One region of the Megasphaera jansseni genome, then DNA from elsewhere that is predicted to be linked to it. Evidence: riboswitches for the same ligand, from Rfam matches in the RefSeq annotation. Region 1 holds a riboswitch; the other holds the start of a gene.

Evidence for each region. A riboswitch is a leader RNA that binds a small molecule or an ion and turns the genes downstream of it on or off. The one in region 1 is predicted to bind cobalamin.
Region 2: it holds a riboswitch for cobalamin, as region 1 does, so the genes downstream of both, ACE418_RS11775 (sirohydrochlorin cobaltochelatase) here and ACE418_RS03510 (MotA/TolQ/ExbB proton channel family protein) in region 1, are expected to answer to the same signal.

What each region holds. Positions count from the first base shown of each region.
Region 1 is NZ_JBHYRR010000006.1:30,530-39,251, reverse strand. It holds gene ACE418_RS03540 (hypothetical protein) at 1-225, opposite strand, end outside; gene ACE418_RS03535 (hypothetical protein) at 224-757, shown strand; gene ACE418_RS03530 (hypothetical protein) at 754-1,188, shown strand; gene ACE418_RS03525 (hypothetical protein) at 1,204-1,959, shown strand; gene ACE418_RS03520 (hypothetical protein) at 1,972-2,490, shown strand; gene ACE418_RS03515 (hypothetical protein) at 2,465-2,914, shown strand; cobalamin riboswitch at 2,968-3,145, shown strand; gene ACE418_RS03510 (MotA/TolQ/ExbB proton channel family protein) at 3,269-3,883, shown strand; gene ACE418_RS03505 (ExbD/TolR family protein) at 3,886-4,299, shown strand; gene ACE418_RS03500 (TonB-dependent receptor domain-containing protein) at 4,296-6,641, shown strand; gene ACE418_RS03495 (ABC transporter substrate-binding protein) at 6,654-7,610, shown strand; gene ACE418_RS03490 (FecCD family ABC transporter permease) at 7,603-8,598, shown strand; gene ACE418_RS03485 (ABC transporter ATP-binding protein) at 8,602-8,722, shown strand, end outside.
Region 2 is NZ_JBHYRR010000035.1:21,477-30,198, forward strand. It holds gene ACE418_RS11760 (AsmA family protein) at 1-136, shown strand, start outside; gene ACE418_RS11765 (polyphosphate kinase 2 family protein) at 170-1,084, shown strand; gene ACE418_RS11770 (ferritin) at 1,187-1,699, shown strand; cobalamin riboswitch at 1,709-1,888, shown strand; gene ACE418_RS11775 (sirohydrochlorin cobaltochelatase) at 2,038-3,039, shown strand; gene ACE418_RS11780 (acyl CoA:acetate/3-ketoacid CoA transferase) at 3,168-4,751, shown strand; gene ACE418_RS11785 (hypothetical protein) at 5,047-6,507, opposite strand; gene ACE418_RS11790 (enoyl-CoA hydratase-related protein) at 6,827-7,609, shown strand; gene ACE418_RS11795 (acyl-CoA dehydrogenase) at 7,734-8,722, shown strand, end outside.

The DNA.
Region 1 (8,722 bases):
ACGGCGGCCCTGGGCCTTTCCCTCCAGGCCGTCAGGCTGCATCATCAGGCCAGGCAGCGGCAGCTGGCAGCCATGTTCTGCCGGCAGGTCATGGAAAGCTGGAAAGGCGGCTGTCCGCCATCGGGGCGCATCGTCGTCCAAGGGCGGACCTATGACGTGGCCTGTGAGCAGACCGCTCTCGATAAAGACTATGTCTTTTGGCAGGCAGAGGCAGGTGATGACCATGGCCCCCGTGTTTCCTGCCGGCTCCTGGTGCCGGCAGGGCCGGAAGAAGAACGGCTGGATCCTTCTGGACGTACTCCTGGCCCTGAGCCTGTCGGCACTGACCCTGACAGCCCTGCTGCCCCTGGCCGGGCAGACAGCCCGCCTGGACCGGCGCTGTCAGATTGAAGAAGGCCTGCTGCGGCAGCACGTCAGTGTCGAAGAGACGCTGTTCCAATCGCTGCGCTATGGCCGGAATATCGAAGTCCGGCCCGATGAAGTCCGCTTCCGCACGGCCAAAGGGGCGGTGAAGGGCTTTGCCGTCCGCCATCAAGGCCTGTATGTCCGCCTCAGCGATGGCAACTATCAGCCCCTGACTGGCGGCGGCAGTACCGTCCAGGGCCGGCCCCTGGTCATCCAGCCCCTGGACGAGCGGCCCTTTTTCTCCCGGACCGGCCAGGCCATACAGGTCGCCTTTCTCCTGACAGAACGGCGGAGCGGTCTGGCCCGGCCCGTACAATTTGCCGTATGGCCCTTGAACGAAGGTGAATCATGAAACGACGCAATGGCTTTTTTTCTTTTTCTATTATGACCGTCGCCGTGCTGACTCTGAGCCTGGCCCTGACGGCGGCATCCCTGGCGTGGCAGCATTTCCAGATGGCCCGGACCTATGAAGAGACGGTGCGGCTGACGTATTTGGCAGAGAGTGCGCTCTGTGAGGGCTGGAACCAGCTCCGGCAGCATCCGGACACTTTCCTCGCCGGCCAGGCCATGGCCGTGCCCCAGGCGGAAAGGCTGGCAGACCACGGGGAAATCCTGTCCGTCCGCTGTCATTACCAGCCGGCGGATCCGTTGCCTGGCGGCTACTTGCAGGCCCGGGCTGCCTCGGCGGAAATGGGGGTCCAGCAGACGTGCGGCCTGCACTTTGACGTGACGACGGATGAACAGGGCCGGACCGTGCTGAACGGAGTGCAGTATGTCAATTAGTAGAGAGGTGAGCTTATGTGGTGGCAACAAAATGCCTGTTTATGGCTGAATGGACAGTCTGTCCATCTTTTGAAGACGAAACGGACCTGGTATGGGCGCGTGGCTTTCCGCCAGGGCCATCGGGACTATGAAGCCCGGCGGGACCCGGACTGGATGGGCCAGGAAGAGTTGGTGCGATCCTGCCTGCCGGATCTTTTGCAGCGCTATGGCCTGGCTGGCTGGCGCCTGCGCATCCTCGTCGGCGGTCCCAGCGTCCTTTGGAAACGGCTGGCCCTGGGGACGACAGACCGGCAGGAAGCGGATGCCCTCATTGCCGGAGCCGGCCTGGTCAGTGAAGAAGGGCGGCCTTATGATTTCGAAGCGGCCTGTCCGCCACCAGGCGATGACGGAGACTGCGATTGGACGGTCGGTGCCTATCCGGCGGAATGTGTCGCTGCCATCTGCCGGGCTGCCAGTGCTGCCGGAGCCGTCGTCCAGTCCATCGACTTGCTGCCCGCTTTTTTGGGCCGCCTTTGGCCATCCGGTACAGGGACCCTGGTCTTTCAGGAGAGCCGTGATGACCGGCAGCACCGGGTCCGCCTGCGTGACGGCCTGCCCCTGGCTTATGACGTACAGCCTGCTGTACCGCCTGCGGATGGCCCGTCTTTCCGCTGGCTCCCGGACGGGACGGACGAGGCAGACTGGCAGCCTGCCGGGCCGAGCGAAGCCGTGCGCCGTCTGATGGATGCCTACCAGTTGTCCCAGGCCACGGCCGTGCTGGCTTTTTTGTGAGGAGGGAATATCATGAAATGCAACCTCGTACCCGCCAGTTACCGCCAGCATCATCGCCGCTGGCAGCGGCCGGCCTGTCTGGCCCTGCTGCTGATAATGACGGCCTGTGCCGGGGCCGGTCTCTTTTTTCAGTATCAGATCCAAGGGGAAAAAGCCTATTATACAGATTGTCTCTATCCCGTGCAGCAGCAGATACAGCAGCGCAATGATAGCCTCCGGCACGGCCAGGCCCTGGTCGACCGCGCTGGGAAAGGGCAGCATGATCGGCCTTTGCTGACGCCTTCCCTGATGGTGGCTCTGGCAGCGTCCAAGCCGGACGGGCTCGTCGTCGAAACCGTGAGCAGCCGGGCCGGCCGGGTCGTCGTCCAAGGCAGGGCGGCCTCACCGGACACGCCGCAGCAGTGGCAGCGGACTTTGCAGCAGCAAGGGCTGGGCCAGGCCGCCGTAGCCAAGATGCAGCCGGACCGGGGAGAGGGGATCCCTTTTTCCCTGGAGGTGAGCCGTCATGAAGGGGTGGCGAAACAAGATTGACTGGCAGCGGGCCTTTCCCGTCCTGGCCGTGCTGACTGCCATCGCCATCTGCTTTGCCATTTCATCGTATCGCACCTGGCAGGGCTGGCAGTGCGTCCACAGCCAGTTAGCCCCTTATGTCCACATCGTCCAGCCTCGGAAGCAGCGGGAAACGGTTAGGCCTGAGGTTATGCCCGATGTCACGGCCTCGCTGGCAACCCGCGGCCTCCAGCTCTTGTCGTGGCAGCAGTCAGGCCGCGAAGCCGGCAGGCAGACGCTGGTCCTGTCCGGGACCTTTGAGGACCTTTTGGCCTGGATCAATGACTGGCCCGCCTCCTGTCCCCAAGGGACCTGCCAGATCCTTCAGTGGGAGCAGGGCGAAGGGGGATGCGTCGTGACCGTCGAGCTCTCGATGGACGGAAAAGCCGGGCCGGCCCTTCATTGACAGTCTGACGCTGGACATGATATAGTTATAAAGGTGCCAGCCTGTGGGCTGCCATCGAAATGAATAGGTCAGGTGTCACAGACTCAATAGAGAAGCCGGTCCAATGCCGGCGCGGTCCCGCCGCTGTAGGGTGGAGCCAGGCTGCAATGATGTCACTGTACGAACGTATGGGAAGGCGCAGCTATGGCCATGAAGCCAAGCCAGAAGAACTGCCTGACGGATAATCACCGATAGACCTGCGAGCGATGGGAAGGAGATTGTAAAAAAGATACGTAAGGGAGCTGTCGCTATGAGACGGCTCCTTTTTGTTCATACCTTCATTCGACACGTCAGCAGGCCGGACAGGAGGGTATTTTGGAAGCGATTGTACAAGGTTTTCAGTTATTTCAGGCAGGCGGGCCGGTCATGTACCTGCTCTTGGCCTGCTCTCTCTTTGTCGGCTATATTGGCATCGAACGGGCGATTTTCTATGGGGACATGGACGCTGGGAAAGCCTTTGCCGAACAATTTTATACGCAGATGAAACTGCGCCGCTATGACCAGGCGCGGACGCTGGCCGCAGACAGCCACGGCGGGCTGCCGCTCATCTTGCAGGATGTCTTTCAGGATCAGGCCGGGCCGGATGTCAAGGCCTTCGTGGAAATGCAATCGGGCATTTTCGTAGCGAAACTGCGCCGCCGCCTCTATTATTTGAGCGTCATTGTCACCATGGCCCCGCTCTTGGGGCTGTTGGGGACCATCAGCGGTATGATCCGTTCGTTCAGTATCCTCAATATCCAGTCCGGTCAGGCAGCTGCCATTACGGGCGGCGTCGGCGAAGCGCTCATTGCCACGGCTTTCGGCTTGTGCGTCGCCATCCTGGCCCTGGCGGTCCATTCTTATTTCACCCAGCGCCTGGACCGCATCATTACGGATATGGAAATGTGTTTTTCGGCTCTGGAAACGATGCCGGCGAAAGCGGGGCAGTGACCATGCGCCTCCGCAATCTTCGCGATTTTGAACGGCCGTCGATTATGATCATCCCCATGATTGACATCATGTTTTTCCTGCTGGTCTTTTTTATGATGACGTCTTTGTCCATGGTCGACCTGCACAGCCTGGGCGTTCAGCTGCCCAAGGCTTCGGCCGCTCAGGCCCAGCCGTCGGCCCAGTATGTCGTGACCTTGAAGCAGGATGGCTCCCTGTGGCTCAATGGCCAGCTGATACAGGCCGATGAACTGCTGGCTTCGGCCCGGGCTCAGCAGGCCCAGAACAGTGCCTTCAGCGTCGTCCTCTGTGCCGACCGGGGCATTGACTACGGTCAGGTGGCCGACGTCCTCAATGCCTTGAAACAGGCTGGTATCGCCCATATCGGGCTGGCCGCCGACAAGGGGGGACTGCCGTGAAGAAAAAATGGGAAAAACGGCGGGGCCGCGTTGCTGCCGGTGTTTCCGTCTCGCTCCATGCCGCCGTGTATCTGGCTTTGGCCGCTGGCGGTTTTTTTACACTGATCCACCAGTATACGCGGCAGGATGGCGTCACAGATGTCATGGTCTATGATGCCGACGACTTGGCCGGCGCCGGCGGCCGTGATGCTGCGGGTACCGATGCAGACCAGGGCGGTGCTGCGGATAGGGATGCCGGGGAAGGGCTGCCGGAAGACTTGGCGCCAGACACCAGCCCGATGGCAGCGGGGGATGATTCATCGCCCAGCCCGTCCGATACGGAGGCAGCTGCCGACGGGATGACCTATGCGTCCAAGACGGAAGGCGGCGAAAGGGAGTCTACAGCCAAGGGCACGGCAACTGGTTCACTGCCGTCTGTTCAGGCTGGGACAGGCCGCCCCAGTGGCCATGCGGGTCCGGATGCAGGCGGCAGCGGCCGGGCAGCCGGGCCGGGAACGGATGAAGCATCAGCCCCTTCCGGGAACCTGAAGGTACCCGATGCAATCGCCGATGTCCTCGATGCGATCCGGGAAAAACTGCCTGATAAGTTATCGGAAGCAAGTACTCCTCCCATCACCCCGCGCCAATCCAACACGACCATCATCACTGCCCAGGAAATAGAAAGCCATCATGATACGACGGTCCAACAGGCCTTACAGCGCGTCACCGGCGTGACGGTCAACGAAATGGTGCCCGGTATCTCCTCTTATGTCAAACTCAATGGCGACGACCGGGTCCTGATTCTCGTCGATGGCCAGAGCCTGGCTAATGCACAGGGGTCCGGCTATGGCCGGGGCAGCGTCGATTTGACCAGCCTGCCCGGCGTCGGGGCCATCGACCATATTGAAGTCACCAAGGGCAGCGGCTCTGTCCGCTATGGCAGCGGGGCCGTCGGCGGGGTCATCAATATCGTCACCAAGAAAGGGGACCATAACGGGGCGTCTCTCGATGCGTATACGGGTTCCTGGGGGATGCACGGCTATACCCTGACAGACAGCGGCCGGGCCGGTGTGACGAGCTGGCTCCTCAGCGGTGATTGGGAACAGCGCCGCTATTATGCGTTTCCGCAGGGAGCCAATACGGACCATTCCCGCGGAGATATCGCCAAGAAAACATTGTCCCTGCGGCTGAATCAGGATTTGACGGACCATACGTCGCTGACGGTCAAAGCCTATCACCAGGATTATCACGGACACGGTTCGACGTATAAGGCGGATCCGGCCGGCTGGTATTTGACGGCGAATAAGCCCATCGACAGGCTGGTCAACGACTACAGTTTGACGTATAATTTTAAGAAACAGACCGCCCAGCCCGGATTCTTGCGATACTTCAATGATTACCAGCGGACGTATTGGTCCAATCATTATTTCACCCGTACCCAGGGCCTGGAATGGCAGGATAACTGGCGGCTTGGCCCGCACCAGCACCTGACGGCCGGTGCCGAATGGACAGAAGATATGGGGACCAACTATGAAGCCCATTATATCGACAAGAAACGGCACAACCAGGCTTTCTATGCAGAAGATGCCCTGACGTTCGGCAAGTTCACGGTGACGCCGGGCCTGCGCTGGGACCGTAACAGCACGTTCGGGACGCATCAGACGCCGCGCCTGGCCATGAACTACCAGGCCAATAAAGCCTTCAATGTCTATGCCTCGTGGGGCCGCGTCTTTTCACCGCCCCGCCTGAATGACCAGTTCTATGTGACGACATCCCATGGTAAAGTCACGTCACAGGGCAATGAAAATCTCCAGCCTGAAGAAGGGTACACCCAGACCTTAGGATTCCAGTATCAGATAGGCCCCAAGAGCCAGCTGGAAGGCAGTATCTTCCACAGCGATTTGCAGCACGTTATCCGCTGGAACCGCGCGGTCACACCGCATGAAGCGGAAAACCTCGATGAAGAAGATAAGCGTGGCTTCGAGCTGACGTGGAAACAGAAAATCAACGATACCTGGGACTATGAAGCGGGCTATTCCCACATCCGCACGAAAGTGGATCAGGGGGAAGGCCTGGCTTTCGATACGACCTATAACCAGCCGAACGGTTATCATGCCGGCCTCCATTACCACAGCGGCAAATGGCAGGCCGGAGCCGATATGACGGCTGGGACCGGGCGAAACGATACGTATTACCGCACTCGTTCCTATGTCGTCTGGAATGTCAACGCATCTTATTCTCCCGATGCGACGACGACGATTTATGCCAAAGTCAATAACCTCAACGACGAGGCCTATGATTTGTACCATAATTATCCGGCTGCCGGACGTAACTGGCAGGTCGGCGTGAAGAAAAAGTTTTAGGAGGTCCTCTAAGTGAAAAAAATTTGTCTGCTTATCCTCGCACTTTGTATGCTCGCCGTTACCGGCTGTGCGCCACAGAACGACGCTACCCAGGGCAGTCGTTCGTCCGGAAACTATGCCGTCCTGACCGATGACCGGGGGACGGTCGTCACGCTGGCCCAGAAGCCGCAGCGCGTCGTCGTCTTATCGACGTCGCTCCTCAACTTTGCCGCCGCTGTCGACGGTGACCTGGTCGGCCGGGCGACGGTCAAGTCGGAAGATGCGGCGCTGCCGGAAAAATATCAGGCTGTGCCCGATGTCGGTCCGGTTTATAATGTCAGCCTGGAAAAAGTCCTGGCCTGCCAGCCGGATCTGGTCATTGCCAGTGCCGACCATCATGAAAAATTAGCGGCCCAGCTGGAAGAAAGCCATATCCCGGTCCTGGTCCTCAAGACCAAGACCTATGATGATGTCAAGCGCAACCTCGATATCATCGGTAAGGTCTACGGCAAAGAAGACGCAGCGAAAGCGAAAGAAGCCGAATTGGATCAGGCCATCCACGCTGTCACCGATGCCGTACCGGCTCAGGGGAAGCGGGTCGCCATTATCCACGCAACGCCCAGCTCGGTCAGTGTCGAACTGCCGTCGAGCATTGCCGGCGATATGGCCCAGCTCCTGCATTTACAGAATATCGCCGCCGGGGCAGCTTCCGATGACCAGACAACGCGGATCCCGTACAGTATGGAAAGTCTGGTCCAGGCCGACCCGGATGTCATTTTCCTGACGTCCATGGGTTCGTCCGATAAGATTGAAAAACGCATCCACGAAGATATCGAAGGCAATCCGGCCTGGGCATCCCTGACGGCCGTCAAGGCGGGTCGGGTCTATGTCCTGCCGGAAAAATACTTCCTCCTCAATCCGGGACTGGACTATCCGAAAGCCGTGGCTTACATGGCCAATCTGGTCTATCCGGGAGCCGCTCATGAATAGGGAGGGGAGCTACCGGACCCGCTGGCGCTGGTTCATGCTGCTTCTCTTTGTCATGCTGGCCCTGGGCGGCTGCCTGCTGTCTATCATGCAGGGCGTGGCCGCTATGACGCCGGCCGACGTCCTGCATATCCTCTGGCAGCCGTCGGCCCGGACGGCGGACCAGATTATCTGGAATATCCGCCTGCCCCGGACGCTGACCGGCGCCCTGGTCGGGGCCAATTTGGCCTTATCCGGTGCCATTCTCCAGGCCGTCATGCGCAATCCCCTGGCCGACCCGCATATCATCGGCATTTCTGCCGGTGCCGGCCTGGCCGGCATCGTCGTCCTCATCGTCTGGCCATCCTATCTCTTGTGGATGACGCCAGTGGCCTTCCTCGGCGCCATGGCAGCAGCCATCGTCATTTATCTCCTGGCCTGGAAGGACGGCATCGTGCCGGTTCGCATCATCCTGGCCGGCGTCGCCGTATCGGCCTTCCTGGGAGCTATCATTTCGGGTATCCTCATTTTTTACAGCGACCGCGTCCACGGGGCCCTGCTGTGGATGGTCGGCGGTCTGGCTGCCAGCAGCTGGAAAGACGTGACGGCCATCGCGCCTTATACGGTCATCGGACTAGTCCTGTCTGCCATCGGGGCGTATTACCTCAACCTGCTCCAGCTCGGCGATGATATGGCCCGCAGCCTGGGCCTTTCCGTAGAAGGGGCCCGGCTGGGCCTGACAGCCGTCGCGGCCCTGCTGGCAGCCAGTGCCGTCAGTGTCGCCGGCCTTTTGGGCTTCGTCGGCCTCATCGTACCGCATATCGTGCGCCTTTTGGTTGGTTCGGATTATCGCTATATCATTCCCGGTTCGGCCATCCTGGGCATGGCGACGGTCACCCTGAGTGATACGGCGGCCCGGCTGATTTTGGCGCCGGCAGAATTGCCCGTAGGCATCATCATGGCCTTTATCGGGGCGCCCTTTTTCTTATTTCTCCTGCGGAAGGAAGTGTAAGCCATGGCCGATGCCATTACCGTCCGCAACCTCGTCGTCCGGCGGGGCCAGCGGACGATTCTCCACGATTTCAGCGTAGCCCTGCCTCAGGGAAAGGTGACGGCCATCATCGGTCCCAACGGCT
Region 2 (8,722 bases), on a different contig from region 1:
CATGTTCTTCGGCGACGTGTCGACGGATGCTTTTTCCATTGTCAATGGCAAGGTCAAGATTGGCGCTATCAACATTGACTATAAGAACGGCAAACGGAGCCGCTGGGGGAAGGGCGGTCCCCAAGAAGTCCCGTGAAAAACATGATGGATAGAGAAAGGAGTTTTTACTATGGATATTTCCCGATATTTAGCCCAAGAAGGAGAAAAAATCGATTTGTCCCAGTGGCCGACGGCCTGCGATGTGGATATCGACAAGAAGAAGGTCAAAGGCGAATTGCTGGACCAGACGATTGCGGAAATGCAGGATTTACAGGAAAAACTCTGTGCCGACAACCACTATGGCCTGATCATCGTCCTGCAGGCCATGGATGCGGCCGGGAAAGACGGTACGGTCAAACACGTCTTTGCCCACCTCAATCCGGCCGGTGTCAAAGTACACAGTTTCAAGAAACCGAGTCTGGAAGAAATGGATCACGACTATATGTGGCGCATCAATAAGGCCCTGCCCGGCCGGGGTGAAATCGGGATCTTTAACCGCTCGCACTATGAAGAAGTCGTCGTCGCCCGCATCCACAACCTCATCAAGAGCGATGGCATGCCGGAAAAACTGGTCCGTAAGGATATCTGGGAAACGCGCTACCGCCAGATACGCGACTGGGAACGGTATTTATCTGAAAATGGGTTCCCTATGGTCAAGATTTTCCTTCATCTGTCGAAAGATGAACAGAAGAAACGCCTTATCGACCGCATCCTGACCAAGCAGAAAAATTGGAAGTTCGACATGTCCGATATTGAGGAACGCAAGTATTGGAACCGCTATCAGAAAGTCTATGGCGAAGTCCTGGCGGCTACGTCGACGAAGTACGCTCCCTGGTACATCGTCCCGGCTGATGACAAGTGGTATACGCGCTATGTCGTCGCACAGATCGTCCTCAAGGAACTCAAGGCCATTGACCCGAAATTCCCGAAATTATCACCGGAAGTCGAAAAGCAGCTGGCCCAGTTCCGCCAGCTCCTGAAAGAAGTCGATATCAAGGACTTGAAGAGCATCAAGAATGTCATTAATGAACAAAAGGATAAATAAGAAGTATTCCAGACTGTGTCCAATGTGATATAATAAGGACGGTTCAAGGAAATCGATGAATTTCCGTACGCGTTTTGAGACATATCTCAAGGAGGTACCGTTATGCTCGATGCAAAAGTAAAAGAATTAATCAACACCCAGATCAATCAGGAATTCTATTCGGAATATTTGTATTTAGCTTTTGCCAACTATTTCTATGACAATGGCCTCGACGGCTTTGCCAACTGGTATGATGTCCAGGCCCAGGAAGAACGGGATCACGCTATGCTCATGCGGACCTATCTGCATAACAATGGCGAACGCGTTACCTTCTCGGCTATTGCCGAACCGCAGAACGACTTTGACAGCATCAAAGCGGTCCTGAAAGCCGGCTTGGCCCATGAACAGTATGTTACGTCGCTGATCAACAAAATCTATCAGGCTGCCGATAAAGTCCATGATTACCGGACCATGCAGTGCTTCGACTGGTTCGTCAAGGAACAGGGCGAAGAAGAAAAGAACGCCGACGATTTGATCAAGAAGTACAAGATGTTCGGCAGTGATGCCAAAGGCCTCTATGCCTTGAATCAGGAATTACTGGCCCGGACGTATGTCGCTCCGACGTTAGTTTTATAAGATCCGTATAATTTCATAGTGCAATCAGGTGCGTATGCTCAATAGAGAAGTCCGGTGAAAAACCGGCGCGGTCCCGCCGCTGTAAGGAGGAGCCAGGCTGCAATGATGTCACTGTACGTTTGCGTATGGGAAGGCGCAGCCAGGGCCATGAATCCGAGCCAGAAGAACTGCCTGATTCGGATCACCGATTGACCTGCGAGTGATGGGGATGGGGATTGTAATAGCTGGTGGTATGGTACTGGCTATTATTGACTGCGTGTATAAAGGACCTCGCATGATGGTGAAACTTCATGAGAGGTCCTTTTTTTATATTCATTTTTACTAAAGGAGAGATGACTATGTTCCACAAAAAATTGAAAACCGCGTTAATCTTGTCTTTGGCCCTGACTTCATTTGGTGCTTTTTCGGCGCCTTCTTTTGCTGCCGGCTATACGCTGAACCCGGAAGTCAAGGACGCCACGCCGGCTTTGAAACAGGCCGCTGAAATCGGCGTCCGCACGTATAATAACCCAGAAATGCAGAATGAAGCCAATAAAGACGCCATCCTGGTACTGAGTTTCGGTACGACCTATAAGGACAGCCGCCAGAAGACCATCGATCAGACCGTTGCCGACATCAAAGCGGCCCATCCGGATCAAAAGGTCGTCGTCGCCTTTACGTCGCATATCATCGTTGACCGCATCAAGGCTAAAGAAGGCCTGACCATACCGACGCCGGAACAGGCCATGGCTCAGTTGAAAAAAGAAGGCTATACCCGCGTAGCGATTACCTCCCTGGATATCATCCCCGGTATGGAATATGCGTATGATACGGCTATTTTTGACCTCTACAAACATGATTTCAAGAAATTGACCATCGGCACGCCGATCATGTACTGGATGGGCCAGGAAGGCCAGCGCGACGACATCGCTGAATTCGTCAAAGCTTTTTCGACGCAGTTCCCGAAAATCGGCAAGAAAGATGCCATCCTGGTCATGGCCCATGGTACGCCGCACCCGTCTAATGCCTATTATTCCGTCGTCCAGAACCGCCTCGATGCCGCGAACCTGGGCAACGTCTACATCTATTCCGTCGAAGGCTGGCCCCATCTGGATACGGTCATTCCCCAGCTGAAAGCCAAGGGAATCAAGAATGTCATCCTCATGCCGATGATGATGGTCGCCGGGGACCATGCCAATAATGATATGGCCGGCGCCGATGCCGATTCGCATAAGAGCATTTTGGAAAAAGAAGGTTTCAAAGTCACTCCGTATATCCATGGCCTCGGAGAAAACGCGGCCGTCCGCCAGATGTTCGTCGAACGGGCTGATGAAGCCTGGAATGCCCTGGAAGCCCAGTAATTTGACTTCATGGAATTTTTTCCTACCAAATTAGTCCATCCTTTTCGTCTATCATTCCATATGCTTCCTTTGTATAATGAAATCACGAAATGCATATAACAAACGTGAAGAAATAGGAGATGGAAGACATGAAACAAGTGAAAATAATTACAGCCCAAGAAGCAGCTCAGCTCGTCAAAGACGGTGACGTCGTCACGACGAACGGGTTCGTCGGTTCCGGCCAGCCGGAAGCCCTGACCAGCGCACTGGAAGAACGCTTCCTCAATACGGGTTCGCCGAGAGATTTGACGCTCATCTATGCCGCTTCCCAAGGGAATACGGATGGCCGCGGTGGCGACCACTTCGCCCATGAAGGCATGCTGAAAAAAGCGATCCTCGGCCACTGGAATGCCGTTACAGCGCTGCAGAAACTGGTCAATGAAAATAAAATCCAGGCCTACAACCTGCCGCAGGGCACGCTGTCCCAGTATTTCCGTGACGTCGCAGCCCATCGCTTAGGCACGATTACCCACGTCGGCCTCGATACCTTTGCGGACCCCCGCATCAGCGGCGGCCGCCTCAATGACGTCACGAAAGAAGACTTCGTCAAAGTCATCAACATCGAAGGCCATGACCAGCTCTTCTATCCGCGCATGGATATGAATATCGGCTTCATCCGCGGGACTTATGCCGATGAATGGGGCAACGTCGTCCTGACCAAGGAAGTATCGCCTTTCGATGCGACACCGCTGGCACAGGCTGTCCACAACAGCGGCGGCATCGTCGTCGTCCAGGTCGAAAAGATCGTCAAAGGCGGTACGCTCGACCCGAAACTGGTCAAAGTACCGGGTATCTATGTCGACTACGTCGTCCAGGTCGATGACGAAACGAAACGGCAGCAGTCCTTCGATTGCGAATACGATCCGTCCCTGACCGGTGAAACGACGATTCCTGTCAAAGCCCTGGATCCGGCTCCGCTCAATGCCAAGAAAGTCATTGCCCGCCGGGCCGCCCTCTTACTCCTCCATATGAGCAATGAAGCCGTCATCAACTTGGGTATCGGCATTCCGGAACTCGTCTCGTCGGTTGCCAACGAAGAAGGTATCGGTGACAGCCTGACTATGACCGTCGAAGCCGGGGCTATCGGCGGTGTGCCTCTCGGCGGCGTCCGCTTCGGGGCTTCTGTCAATGCCGAAGCCTATATGGACCAGGCCACACAGTTCGACTTCTACGATGGCGGCGGCCTGGACCTGACCTGCCTGGGCCTGGCCGAATGCGATAAAGAAGGCAATATCAACGTATCTAAGTTCGGTACGCGCATTGCCGGCTGCGGCGGCTTCGTCAACATCACTCAGAATACCAAGAATGTCGTCTTCTGCGGGACCTTTACGACAGGGAAACTCCGCGAAGAAATCAAAGACGGCGAACTGCATATCCTGCAGGAAGGGAAAGTCAAAAAATTCGTCCCCGAAGTCGGCCACATCACCTTCAGCGGCAACTATGCCCGGAAACATAAACAGCATGTCCTCTACATCACGGAACGGGCTGTCTTTGAAATGAAAGAAGACGGCGTCCACCTGACCGAAATCGCACCGGGCATCGACCTCCAGAAAGACGTCCTCGACCAGATGGGCTTCACGCCGATCATCGACGAAGTCAAAGTCATGCCGGCCTTCCTCTTTGAAGATAAGCCCATGGGCTTGAAAAAGATGAAAGAAGAAATGAATAAATAATAGTTTGTAGTACAGAGTTTGTAGTTTGCAGAAAGGCTCCCCTGATAGGGGAGCTGGCCGCCGAAGGCGGTCTGAGAGGTTTTGACACAGCCGCGGACTACGCTATGAGTTGCGGACTGTAAAGAAAAAGAGGCTGTCGTATTTGCGACAAGCCTCTTTTTTTGATTGTAGGGGCTCGCACGTGGCGAGCCCGTCAGGTATATGTTATGATGCCTGTGACCGATTTGCATGGGCGGGCGCCCCACGTGGGCGCCCCTACAGAAAAAGAGGCTGCCTTAATAGGACAGCCTCTTTTTCACTTCGATAAGGACAGGGTCCGTTCAATGAGCGGTTTATAGGTTTCGTATTTCTTCTTCAAGGCTTCTAAGTCATACTGGCGGTAGGACGGCTGGTTCTTCATGTTCTGGAAGGCATTGAGCAGGATGGAATGGAGCCGGTTGCTGCTGATGACGTAGAACGAATCGGCGTCATTGTGGATGTTCCGCTTGTTCTTTTTCAGGAAGCCCGTCTTATAGTTGGAATAGAACGACAGGTCTTTGCCGGTGTACATGTCGTCGCTGACCGTTGGCAAAAGGACGCCGGTCGTTAAGTGCGGATTCTTTTCCAGGCCTTCGAAAATACTTTTGATATGTTCTTTCCGTTCTTCCGCTGTCAGACGGTATTCGATATCGGTCAGGTAGATATAGCCCGATTCGACGTAGCGCAATAGCGATGTCGTCGGCATGATGAACGTGATTTCCGAGGCATTGAGGATTTCTTCCCACGTGACGCAGAGGCGCTGGATGGCAAAGGCCTGTTCCGGTGATACGCCTTCGCTGATGTGGTCGAAGACTTCGTGAGGCAGGAGGAATTCAAAGCCGATGGTCAAGTAGAAGAAGAATTTCGTCGTCGCATAGAAAGCCGTGCGATAGCCGAGTTCTTCCAGCCCCAGGGAGCTGACCGTCGACATGAGCGGTTTCTTTTCGGCACCGTTGAAACTGAATTTTTCATAAATATCGCCGACTAACGATTCATCGAAGATATAGGTGCACAACTTGAAATGGGGCTGTGTGTCCAGTGCATACTGGACGACAAAAGAACCTTTGAGGATGATGAGGTTGGCATTCGATGTATCTTTGATGTCGTAAAAAACGAAGTCGATATCCAAAAAATTATCGAGCGTGCGATAGACGTTGAGCAGGTCGTCGAAGTTGTTTTCGATTTTGTCCAGGTCCAGGCCGACGCGGATGGTCAGCTTATGCTGCAATTTCAGGCCATCGAAATACTTCCAGAATCCCGTTTTGTATAAGGTGCAAAATTCGCCTAAGACCAGTAGTTCCCCGTCGGTCTCTAAACTCTGGATCCCCTTTTGCAATACATCGGATAAGAAGTCTGACGTATCGTGATGGCCTGTGATGACCTGGATGGACGGGCGGTTCTCCTTGCCTTTGGGGGCACGATTCTGGTTCAGCGTCGTCCGATAGGCGGCGCAGAGGTACTGGCCGATTTCAAAGCCCAAGTCGTCCGTGCTTTCGGAAATAGGGAAGGTTTTAAAGAACTTGGCCTCTTTCTTCTGCTTAGTGATCAGTTCGGCAAAGTATTGCCCCATTTCTTCATTGATTCGTTCGACATAACGGGAAGACGGTAATTTCGTGCCGTTGCTCCACTTATTGACATAGGATACGTCATAACCGACGACATCGGCCAGGGAGATGAACTTGGCCTGTGTAAATGTAATGAGCCGTTTTAGCGTTGAAGCGTAACCATCTGAAATCACGTTGTAACCTCCTTCGATACGAAATTAGCATATTTTTCATGTGGCATACCTATAGTTTTTAATCTATATGAAATATATTCATTATCCGTATAAATTTAATTCAATCAAGCACGTACATTTTATCACATGCATTGGTGAATCACAACGATTTTGACAAAAAAATTCACATGGACTTAATTCTATGCAAAAAAGGGCAAGCCTTTCCTGTTTTGTTCCAACTTGGTCATTTGTATACTGTAGTCACAAGGTTGGTTCAAGGCAAGGCCAATCAATAAGACATAGTTAAATAATTTTATAACTATAGTAGGAGGTTTTTCACATGGCTTACAAGAATATTAAATTCGTCAACGAAGATGGTATCGGTATTTTAACGATCAGCCGCCCGAAGGCTCTCAACGCATTGAACACGGAAACAGTTACGGAACTGAATGACTGCGTTGGCAAAATCGAAGCTGACGAATCGGTAAAAGTTGTCATCATCACGGGCGAAGGCGCTAAATCCTTCGTAGCTGGCGCTGACATCGTTGAAATGTCCACCAAGAACCCTGTCGAAGGCCGTAAATTCGGTAAGATTTCCCAGGATACGTTCACTCGCATCGAAAACCTGCCCCAGCCGGTCATCGCTGCTGTCAACGGCTACGCTCTCGGCGGCGGCTGCGAACTCGCCTGCGCTTGCGACTTCCGTTATGCTTCTGAAAACGCTAAATTCGGTCAGCCTGAAGTTGGCCTTGGCATCACACCGGGCTTCGGCGGCACTCAGCGTCTCCCCCGTGTCGTAGGCCGCGGCTATGGCAAAGAAATGATTTTCCGTGCCAACATGATCGACGCTCAGGAAGCTCATCGCATCGGCCTGGTCAACAAAGTTGTTCCTCAGGCAGAATTGATGGACGCCTGCAAAAAGGTAGCGAAAGAAATCATGGGCAACGCTCCGATCGCTGTACAGCTCGCTAAGACGGCTATCAACCGTGGCATCAACTGTGACGTCGTTACAGGTATCGCTTACGAAGACGAAGTATTCGCCCTCTGCTTCTCCACGGCAGACCAGAAGGAAGGCATGGACGCATTCGTCAACAAACGCGCTAAACACTTCCAGGGCAAATAATAGAGCCAGTGCTTGATTGTTAGAAGGAGGGGCTTCGCATGGCAGCTGAACACTTCATGCGACAGTCCCTTTCCTATAAACCTTTAGTATGGAATAAGAATTATTTTTAGGAGGAACAATAACCATGGATTTTAAACTCAGCGAAATGCAGCAGGACATTGCAAAATTGGCAAAAGACTTTGCTGAAAAAGAATTGGCACCGACTGTCAAAGAACGTGACGAAAAAGAAGTATTTGACCGCGCTATCCTCGACAAAATGGGTACTCTCGGCCTTCTCGGCATCCCCTGGGAAGAAGAAAACGGCGGCGTAGGTGCTGACTTCCTCAGCCTGGCTGTCGCTTGCGAAGAAGTCGCTAAAGTCGACCCGTCCATCGCCCTCAGCTTCGAAGTACACACCATGCTCTGCTCCTGGCCAATCTGGAAATTTGGCACAGCGGAACAGAAAGCTAAATTCCTCAAACCCCTCGCAGAAGGCACAAAACTCGGCGCTTTCGGCCTCACGGAACCGAACGCTGGTACCGACGCTTTGAACGGCTCCACCGTCGCTACGAAAAACGAAGATGGCAGCTACACCCTGAACGGCTCCAAAGTATTCAACACCAACGGCGGCGAAGCTGACGTTACCGTCGTATTCGCTTCCACGGACAAATCCAAAGGCGCTAAAGGCATGAGCGCTTTCATCCTCGAAAAAGGCATGGAAGGCTTCACCTATGGCAAAGAAGAAGTTAAAATGGGTATCCGCGCTTCCGTACAGCGTGAACTCGTATTCCAGAACGTAAAAGTTCCGGCTGAAAACCTCCTCGGCAAAGAAGGCGAAGGCTTCAAGATCGCTATGATGACCCTCGACGGCGGCCGCGTTGGCGTCGGCGCACAGGCTCTCGGCATTGCTGAAGGCGCTTATAACGCAGCTGTTCAGTATGCAAAAGAACGTACGCAGTTCGGCAAACCGATCGCTAAATTCCAGGCTATCGGCTTCATGCTCGCTGACATGAAACTCAAGATTGAAACGGCCCGCCTCGCTGTCTACCAGGCAGCCTGGAAGATGGCTCAGCCCGACGTTAAATCCTACTCCGTCGACGCAGCTATCGCTAAGAAATATGCTTCTGACATCGC